3 regions of the Ligilactobacillus sp. JN-6 (Y).1 genome follow, and region 2 is predicted to be linked to each of the others. Evidence: predicted binding sites of a transcription regulator. Region 2 holds the regulator's gene; each other region holds the start of a gene.
The links. Region 2 encodes Rex, which represses fermentation and respiration genes when NADH is low (regulators of the CRP and FNR family bind a similar motif). Its sites were predicted from a motif close to TTGTGAANTANTTCACAA; they were not measured.
Positions count from the first base shown of each region.

Region 1: a site for Rex is predicted at 2,001-2,018, ahead of AC3XNE_RS04605 (class II fumarate hydratase). Genes of this name have one in related genera too.
Region 3: a site for Rex is predicted at 1,960-1,977, ahead of adhE (bifunctional acetaldehyde-CoA/alcohol dehydrogenase). Genes of this name have one in related genera too.

Region 1 is NZ_CM176599.1:981,182-984,398, reverse strand. It holds gene AC3XNE_RS04610 (flavocytochrome c) at 1-177, opposite strand, end outside; gene AC3XNE_RS04605 (class II fumarate hydratase) at 513-1,892, opposite strand; gene AC3XNE_RS04600 (LysR family transcriptional regulator) at 2,243-3,136, opposite strand.
Region 2 is NZ_CM176599.1:1,762,345-1,765,561, reverse strand. It holds gene groES (co-chaperone GroES) at 1-79, opposite strand, end outside; gene AC3XNE_RS08140 (CPBP family intramembrane glutamic endopeptidase) at 261-887, shown strand; gene AC3XNE_RS08135 (redox-sensing transcriptional repressor Rex) at 971-1,603, opposite strand; gene AC3XNE_RS08130 (ABC-F family ATP-binding cassette domain-containing protein) at 1,778-3,217, shown strand, end outside.
Region 3 is NZ_CM176599.1:704,745-707,961, forward strand. It holds gene adhE (bifunctional acetaldehyde-CoA/alcohol dehydrogenase) at 1-1,921, opposite strand, end outside; gene mnmG (tRNA uridine-5-carboxymethylaminomethyl(34) synthesis enzyme MnmG) at 2,339-3,217, opposite strand, start outside.

The DNA.
Region 1 (3,217 bases), 780 kb from region 2:
GGCACGGTTTGTATTTCCACCCATCTTGTCCATCTTTTCCAAGATGACCGGTGAAAGCCCTAATTCTTTCGCTTGTAATGCTGCAACCATCCCAGTTCCACCGGAACCGATGATCACTAAGTCATAGTTATCCTTTAATTTTGCTAAATCTGTTGGCTTAAAAATATATTTCGCCATTTTTTAATTTCCTCCCCTATAAAGTAGGAATCATGTTCTTTGTTGACCCGGTAAGTCAGGATCGTTACCTGACTTCCACCTTGTTTATAGTCGGGTTCCGTGTGGCAGAAGGTTCCACCTAGCTAATTTCCCCACTACATTGCAAAAAGAGCAATATGGCGGAGAGATCTGCTAGTGCTCACTTTCTAAGCGCCACACTTCACTCTGTTTTCTTAGTTAGGTTCCATGAAGCAGAAAGTTCCGCCTACCCCAGTCTAGTCATACAATGCGATTTTGGCGCTGTATGACTAGACTACGATAATGCCCACTTTCTGCCGCTTCACTCTACCCTGTTTTTAGATATTCGTCATCTTTAACGGGTCTACCCATTCATCAAACTGTTCTTCTGTTAACTTGCCTGATGCCAAGGCTGCTTCTTTTAATGTCGTGCCGTTCTTGTCTGCATCCTGTGCAATTTTGGCACTATCATGGTAACCAATATGTGGTGACAAAGCTGTCACAGTCATCAAAGAATTTTTAACTAATTCAGTCATTCTTTCTTGATTAACTGTTAATCCGTGTATCATCTTGTCAGCAAAACCTGTAATCGTCCCTGTTAATAAATCAGCCGATTCAAGGAATGCTTGGATCAAAACAGGTTTGTAAACATTCAGCTGAAAATTACCTTGTGAGGAAGCCATGTCTACAACAACGTCATTTCCGATGACACGAACGGCTGCCATTGTAATTGCTTCAGCTTGCGTTGGATTGACCTTCCCTGGCATGATAGATGACCCTGGTTCATTAGCTGGAATATTCAATTCACCATAAGCTGAACGCGGTCCACTAGCTAAGAAACGAACATCATTAGCGATCTTCATACAATCTGCAGCCAAGGTCTTCATTGCACCATGAACAACATTCAAGCCTGAGTGTGCTTCCAAGCCATAGAATTTATTTGTATCTGCGTCAAACTTCAGACCATAAATTTCACTCACTTTGTCTGCGATGTTTGCAGCAAAATGTGGGTCCGCATTCAAACCAGTCCCAACAGCAGTTCCACCCATAGGGAATTCAAGTAAAGTATCATCTAATTTTTGCAAGTATGACAGATCATGTTCTAACATGCTGACCCAACCACTAACTTCTTGTCCAAATGTCAACGGTGTTGCGTCCTGCAAATGAGTCCGGCCGACTTTAACTACCTTCCAATACTTGTCTCGCTTAACTTTTAATTCATCGATCAAATGACTAACTGCTTTTTCCAGATCTTTGACAGCCACACTGGCAGTCATATTCATTGCTGTTGGAAAAATATCATTAGAGCTTTGTCCACGGTTAACATCGTCATTAGGTAAGATCTCTGTGCCATCACCTAATTTAGTTGCTAGACGTGCAACAACTTCATTGACATTCATATTCGTCTGAGTACCCGAACCAGTTTGATACACTTTAAGTGGAAAATCAGCACGCAATTTTTCATCAGAAAGATCCAACAAAGAATCTACAGCTTTGATAATAGGCCCAGTTTTTTCTTCAGGCAATTGGCCTTCTTTTTCATTTGATTGAGCAGCGGCCTTTTTGATCTGTAAAAGTGCTTTGATAATTTCTAACGGAATGTAACTGCCTGTCGGAAAGTTATTTCTACTCCGTTCGGTCTGGGGTCCCCATAAAGCAGCTGCAGGTATTTCAACTTTTCCTAGTGTGTCTTCTTCTATTCTAATATCTTTAGCCATAATACTTGACCTCCTATAATGTCTTATATTACATAACAACAAAAGTCAGAACTTCTACATGATCACGTTTATCATTTTTAAATAAAATCACCCGGTTTAAATTTTTATGTGTTAATTTATTCACATAAACTAGTAAAAACTAAAATGGGCACTCCTTTCTTTACAATTTAATAATAGCGGTGAAAATAGCGTATAGTCAAACGTAACAGGAGTTATAATTTTAATTTATGACTCTGTTAAACTAGGCATTTGTCACTTAATTTTCACAGATATAGTTTTATACAATAAAAAATAATTATTTTTTCACAATATTTAAAAAGCCAACAGGCTCCTTCCTCTTGGCTTGTTCATTAACTTTTTAGTTTATCTTTGATCTTTAATAACTGGGTGACAAGTTCCCATTCCCGGTCCTTTAAAAGATAATTTTTCCTAGTGACAATTGAAATATTGAATTTTTCAGCAAACGTAGCTGTCAGCGGGGTACTCTTTAACTTATCTCCTAAAGCGACCGCGTCTCCTACAAGTAATGCGACCCCCGAATTTTGTTCAACCATCCTTTTTAAAATTGAAATGCTTTGAGTCTTAAAAACAATATTTGGCGTAAACCCTACCTCATTTGAATAATGTTCCAAAACTTGCCGGTGGATGAATTTACTATCCAATGTTATGAACTTCTCATTCTTTAGATCCGCGAAAGATATTTGATCATACTTTTTTAACCAGTGCTTATTTGAAGAAATAATTGCAAAATCTCTGTCGGTGATCTTAGTTGCGGCTAGTCGCGAGTCGTTTATTGGTGCAAAACTACCCAGCAAAGCAATATCTATCTTTCCGTTCAAAAGATCATTTGTCAATTGCTCAGAACCTGATTCATCCACAACTAAGCTTTGCAACAAACTGTTTTCACTCAATTCAGGAGCTATTAGTGGTAAATACAGATTCCCGATAATCGGAGGCAGGCCAAACCTTATTTTCTCTTTAGAAAAATTATCGATCTCAACGGTGGCAAGGTGTACTTCATTCAAAATTTTATCCGCATGCTCGTATAATATTTTTCCCGAAGGCGTTATTTTCAAGAAATTTTGTGAGTGATCTCGGGACACAAGCTGCGTTTGTAAGCTATTTTCCAACCGTTTGATCGCTAAAGTCACAGTTGGCTGTCTAACGTCAAAGTGCCTTGCAGCTTCAGTAAAACTGCCAACTTTACACAGATAGCAAAAGTAATTTAAATCGTTTAATTTCATCCTGACCCTCCAGCAAATCGGACAAATATTGAACAGTACCAGTTCAAAACAAAATCAGTATTTAATTTAAGGGACCTTTAA
Region 2 (3,217 bases):
CTAAAACGATCCCACCAACTGTTTGTTCTTCTTCTTCTTGAACTTCAAGAATAACTCTGTCTCCTAACGGTTTCAGCACTCTAGATCCCTCCAATATATTTTTAGCACTCAACACACTTAAGTGCTAATTCAATTACAATTATTATAATAAACACTTTATTTCTAAATTGCAAGTACTTTTTGTCACTCTCTTTGTCTGAGTGCTAATTTTCTTAGAAAATATGCTATAATGTCTGAAGCAGTACAAAGGAGTCATCTAATTGAAACTAAAATCTAATTCATTAAGTCTTTTTTTAGGGTATTTCATCTTAGTCCTTATCCAACAAGTAGCCTTCCACTTTATTCACAATAATGATATTTTATATCCAGTGCAGACCACCCTTAGTCTTCTCGGAGCACTTGGTTTGATCTGGTCAATGCATCATTTCAAATATACTAATCTATTGGAAGATAAGAAAACTGGTTTTTGGAAGTCGCTTCTATGGTCGCTTAGCGGCACGGTCGGACTTTTAATTACTCAAAGGATCTTCCTTTGGTTTGAGGCTGCTATCCTTCATCAGCCGGCAGTTTCCGAAAACACTAGCCAATTAATGGCAGTAGCCGCCAAGTATCCGTACTATATACTGGTAATTGTGATCACAGAACCACTTATCGAGGAACTGATCTTCCGTAAGGTTTTATTTGGAAATTTTGTCTTTTGGTTTAGGCCATGGCAAACAGCAATACTTTCCAGCCTACTTTTTGCATTAGGTCATGGGGATGGTCATTTTTTGACCTATACCGCTATTGGTTTGATACTCTGTTTCATTTACCAAAAGACAGGTAGGATCCAGACTTCCATGCTTTCGCATATTTTAATGAACCTTTTTGTTTTATTTATCCACTAAAAAAATCGTAGAGATTTGCTATAGCTAGTAGGTCTCTACGATTTTTTTAAAACTGTCTCCATCAATGGTCTCACTTTTCTAAATTATTGATCGACATGATTTAAGAAATAAATCAAAGTTTGTAATTCATTGGTTAAATCGACATTTTGGATCCGTACATTATCTTGAACAGTCACACGTAAAGGCGTAAAGTTCAAAATACCTTTAACACCAGCAGAAACAAGTTCATCAGTAACACGTTGTGCGACTGGAGAAGGGACGGTTAAAATAACAACTTCTATCTGTTGTTCAACTAATTGTTCCTTCATTTCACTCATGGGGTAAATTGGAACACCGCTTTGAATAGTGCCGGTGATCCGGTCATCAATGTCGAAAGCTGCACTGATCCTTACATTGTTACTGCCATGGAAATTATAATTCAACAACGCGTGTCCTAAATTACCTACACCGATCAGCCCAACATTAGTCAACTTGTCTTGGTTCAACGTCTTCTTAAAGAAGTCTAAGAGACTTTTAACGTCATAACCGTAACCCCTTTTCCCTAGTGCACCAAAATACGAAAAATCACGTCTGATCGTTGCAGAATCAACCTTAACTGCTTCAGCTAATTCAGTTGAAGAGATCCTTTTCTTACCGGAATTAAATAATATACCTAAATAGCGATAGTAAATTGGCAATCTTTTAGCCGTTGCTCTAGGTATTTTTGCATTCACCATTTTTATGCCCCTTTCACAAATACTCACGTAAGTAATTTTACCATATAAAATTTCACAATCAAACAAAAAGTTCATTAGTTCACAACTTAATTGGAAAAATTTAAATTTACAACGATATATTGCAAGGTATGCTAAAATGGTTTAGTAGAATAAAAATAGGCAGGTGAAATTTTTATGCTTTTATTACAAGTCCAACAAGTAGCTCGTATTTTTGCTGGAGATCCACTTTTTCAAAACGTAAACCTGAATATCCAAGACAATTCGCGGATCGCTCTTGTCGGGCCGAACGGAGCTGGTAAATCTACATTGATCAAAATGATCACTGGTGAAAATGAACCTGACGAAGGACAAATCGTTGGACGAAAAGGATTGACCATCGGTTACTTAGCCCAGGATACCGGCTTAGAATCTGAAGATACCATTTACAATGAAATGTTAAAAGTCTTCTCGGGCTTGATCAAAATGGAACAACAGATCCATGAATTAGAAAATAAGATCGCCAAAAGTAAAGATCATACTTCTGGAACTTATCAATCTTTATTAAAACAATATGACCAAACGGTGCACGATTTTGAAGCACAAAATGGTTATGGCTACCAAGCAGAGATCCGTTCGGTACTTCACGGTTTTAATTTTGAAGAAGCAGATTTTGACAAAAAAATATCTTCTTTGTCAGGTGGGCAAAAGAGACGCCTCGCTTTGGCTCGTTTGCTTCTTGAAAAAAGAGATCTACTGGTCTTGGACGAACCAACAAACCACCTAGACATTGAAACATTACAGTGGCTGGAAAATTATCTCCAAGGATATCCAGGAGCTTTGTTACTCGTTTCTCATGATCGTTATTTCCTTGACAAGATCGTTACAGAAGTCTGCAACATTAGTCACAAGCGAGCTAAAACATACCCTGGAAATTACACTTCGTTTGTGAAGCAAAAAAAAGAAGATCAAAAACAAGCTTGGAAGGATTATGAAAAACAGCAGGTTGAGATCAACAAGCTGCAAGATTTTGTTAACAAAAACTTAGTTCGTGCTACAACCAGTAAACGTGCTCAAAGCCGCCAGAAGCAATTGGACAAGATGGAACGTCTTCAAAGGCCAGAAGGTGATGAAAAAGGACCACACTTTTCTTTCACTCCAAGCTTAAAAAGTGGTTCTGTTGTGTTAACAGTCTCCGATGGTTATATTGGCCATGATGCCCACACGATCTCTGGACCGATCAATGTTGAATTGCGCAAAAATAAAGTTTTAGCGGTCGTCGGCCCAAACGGGATCGGTAAATCAACTTTATTAGAAAGTATTATTGGACAGATCCCTTTCGTTTCAGGTACCGCAAAGTTTGGTGCTAATGTTCAATACGGATACTACGATCAGGAACAGCAAGGTTTGCATGCGCAAAAAACAGTCCTAAATGAACTGTGGGATGAACATCCAACTACACCAGAAAAAGATATCCGTTCTCTCTTAGGTGGCTTTTTATTCAGAGGGGAAGATGTAAAAAAAATTGTCCGGAATTTGTCTGGCGGTGAAAAAGCGCGTCTTCTTTTGACTAAGTTAGCTATGCAGCATGATAATTTGTTGATCTTAGACGAACCAACGAACCACTTAGATATCAAC
Region 3 (3,217 bases), 1.1 Mb from region 2:
CAGTAATTACGGCGTACGGTGTAACTTCTGAACCTGTCCCGGACGTTGTCGGGATAGCAACCATCTTGGTATGTGTCTGGTGCTTAAAGGTTACGATCCTTTTTCTTATATCCATGAATTTCTGTTGTAATTTGACAAACAAAGCACTGACTTTGTCATAGTCGTCTAAGAATCCTTCCTTATCATAAGAATATTCGTAAATATACCGGGCGATCTTAGCCGCATCAAGAGCAGATCCACCACCAATAGCAATGATCGTATCCGGTTTAAACTGATGCATCTGTTTTGCAATTTCAATAGTTTGGCTCAAAGTCGGATCTGGATCGACAGTTCCATAAAGTGAGATCTTAACTTGTTCAGGTCTAAGTTCTAACTGCGAATATACTTTATCAACAAAGCCAAACTGGACCATACCGGGGTCAGCAACAACGAAGGCCTTCTCCAGTTCAGGCATTTCTTGTAAATAAGTGACGGAGTCTTTTTCAAAGAAGATATTTTCTGGCAAACGGACCCATTGTGGACGATTGCGCCGTTTAGCGATCGTTTTAATATTAAGCAGATCTTCTGTCGACAAGTTATGTGACAATGAATTATCCCCCCAAGAACCTGTTCCGAGTGTCAAACTAGCCCGCATTGCATCGGTATAAATATCGCCGATACCACCCAATGAATCAGGCTGATTGACTAAGATCCGAGAAACTTCGGTCCGGTTAGCAAATTCCTTGATGAATGGGTCAGCTTGGGTCCCAACTTGAATTGCGGCATTATGACCTGCACCCTGATAACTGAGCAGTTCGCATACGATCTGAACCCCTTCTTCCCTGTCTTTTGCGCGATAAACAGAGATCATTGGACATAATTTTTCAGAAGATAGTTTTTCACCGATGTTTTTCCGATCCAATTCAAACATTAAAACATCTTTGTCTGCAGGCATCTTGATCCCTGCATGGTCTGCGATCCAATGTGCAGGCTTACCAGCGATTTGACCATTCACACCGTGCTTTTCATTAAATACAAAGTCTGCTAATTTTTGATAATCTTTTTTAGGGACCAAGTAAGCGCCACGATCTTGCATCTTTTGTAACCACTCATCGTAGATCGGTGCTTCAACCACGGCTGAGTTTTCTGTCGCACAGATCATCCCGTTGTCAAAACGCTTAGATAACAATAGGTCTTCAACAGCACGATCTACCCTGGCGGTATGGTCGATAAAGACTGGACCATTACCTGCACCAACACCAAGAGAAGGATTACCAGAACTCAACGCTGCGTTGACCATGCCGGGACCACCAGTTGCCAAGATAGTAGCAATATTTTGGTTTTTGATCAAACCAGTGGTATTTTCCAGTGAAGGAGTTTCGATCCACTGAATAATGTTTTCAGGAGCACCTGCTTTAATGGCTGCATTATACATAATCTGCGCAGCATGCATTGAACATTTTTGAGCTTGTGGATGAAAAGAAAAGACGATCGCGTTTCTGGTTTTCAATGCTAAGATAGCCTTAAACATCACTGTCGATGTTGGGTTAGTCGTTGGTATGATCCCAGCAATAACTCCTAGAGGCGCAGCAATTTTAATACTACCGCGGATCACATCATCTTCAATGATCCCAACGGTTTTATCGTTTTTGATCGTATGGTAAATATTTTCTGTAGCAAAACGGTTTTTCGTATCTTTATCTTCAACTACACCACGCTGAGTCTCATCAACAGCTTCATGTGCTAATGTTAACGAATTTTCCGAGCCTGCTAAAGCCATTGCAGCAACTATCTTATCAACTTCTTCTTGCGTAAAACCGCTATACTCCTCTTCGGCTTTAACAGCTTTGTTAACTAATTTCCCCGTATATTCGTTAGCTTTTCCTTGTGTATCGAGTGGATCTTTAATGACTTTACCCTGATTCTTTTCTGCCGTTTTCATAATTTAATATCCTCCAACACCATTTTTTATTATTCTTGTTGTGAAATATTTCACTTGTTATAATATCTCATTCTCAGAAAATTTTCAAGCTATTCTGACAATGTTTTTTGAATTATTTTTTGAAAACGCTTAATTTATTCGTCCGCCATATCCCTGATTTAAAGGCAAATAAAGCAGAGAAAAAGCTTGCTTTTGTATTTAAACAATGTGATGTAAACAAATCAATAAACATCAGTATTTTTACATTTTGAGAAATAGGCGAACAAATTTCACACTTTATGTTAACGTTTTCACATGTATTTAACTAAAAAGAACACGAAACCAACCACTTCAAAAAGCGGGAAATTTCGTGTTCCTTTTATCTAACGAGAGCATCCGAGCTCAAGCCCTTATTTTCTTCTCTCCAAGCTCCTTAAATCAGGCACCACGTTGTTCTTGCTCATCATTAAGTTTAGCGATCTTGCCTTGCTCGATATATACAGCCAAGATCGACATGTCAGCAGGATTTACGCCACTGATCCGTCCTGCCTGAGCCAGCGTTTCTGGACGGATCTTCTCCAACTTCTGCCGTGCCTCTGTAGCGATACCATCGACAGCGGCATAATCAAGACGATCAGGGATCTTTTTGGCTTCCATCCGTTTTAGTTTTTCAACTTTTTGCATGGACTTCTTAATATAGCCTGCATATTTCAGTTGGATCTCAATTTGTTCAATACTTTGTTGTTCCAATTCCTTTTCTGGAGCAGGGATAAATTCCAAAAGATCCTTATATTTGACGTATGGACGTTTCAAAAAGTCACTGGCCAAAATACCATCTCTTAGTTCATGCTCACCGTGTTCTTCCAAATAAGCATTGACCTTGTCATTTGGTTTGATACGAATGCTTGTCAAACGTTGTATCTCGGCTTCAATAATTTGCTTTTTATTTTCAAACTGCGCATATCTTTCATCCGAGATCAAGCCAATTTCATGGCCTAGATCGGTTAAACGCAAATCTGCATTATCATGTCGTAAGATCAAGCGATATTCGGCACGTGAAGTTAACAAACGGTATGGTTCGCTGGTTCCTTTTGTAACCAGATCATCTATCATCACGCCAATATAAGCATCGCTACGTTTCAAGGTAATTTCATCTTTGCCTAAGGCGCGCCGACCAGCATTGATACCAGCAACGATCCCCTGGCCAGCTGCTTCTTCATAGCCGGAAGTGCCATTAGTCTGACCAGCCGTATACAACCCAGAAACTAATTTTGTTTCAAGAGTCGGTCTCAACTGATATGGTGAAACAACATCATA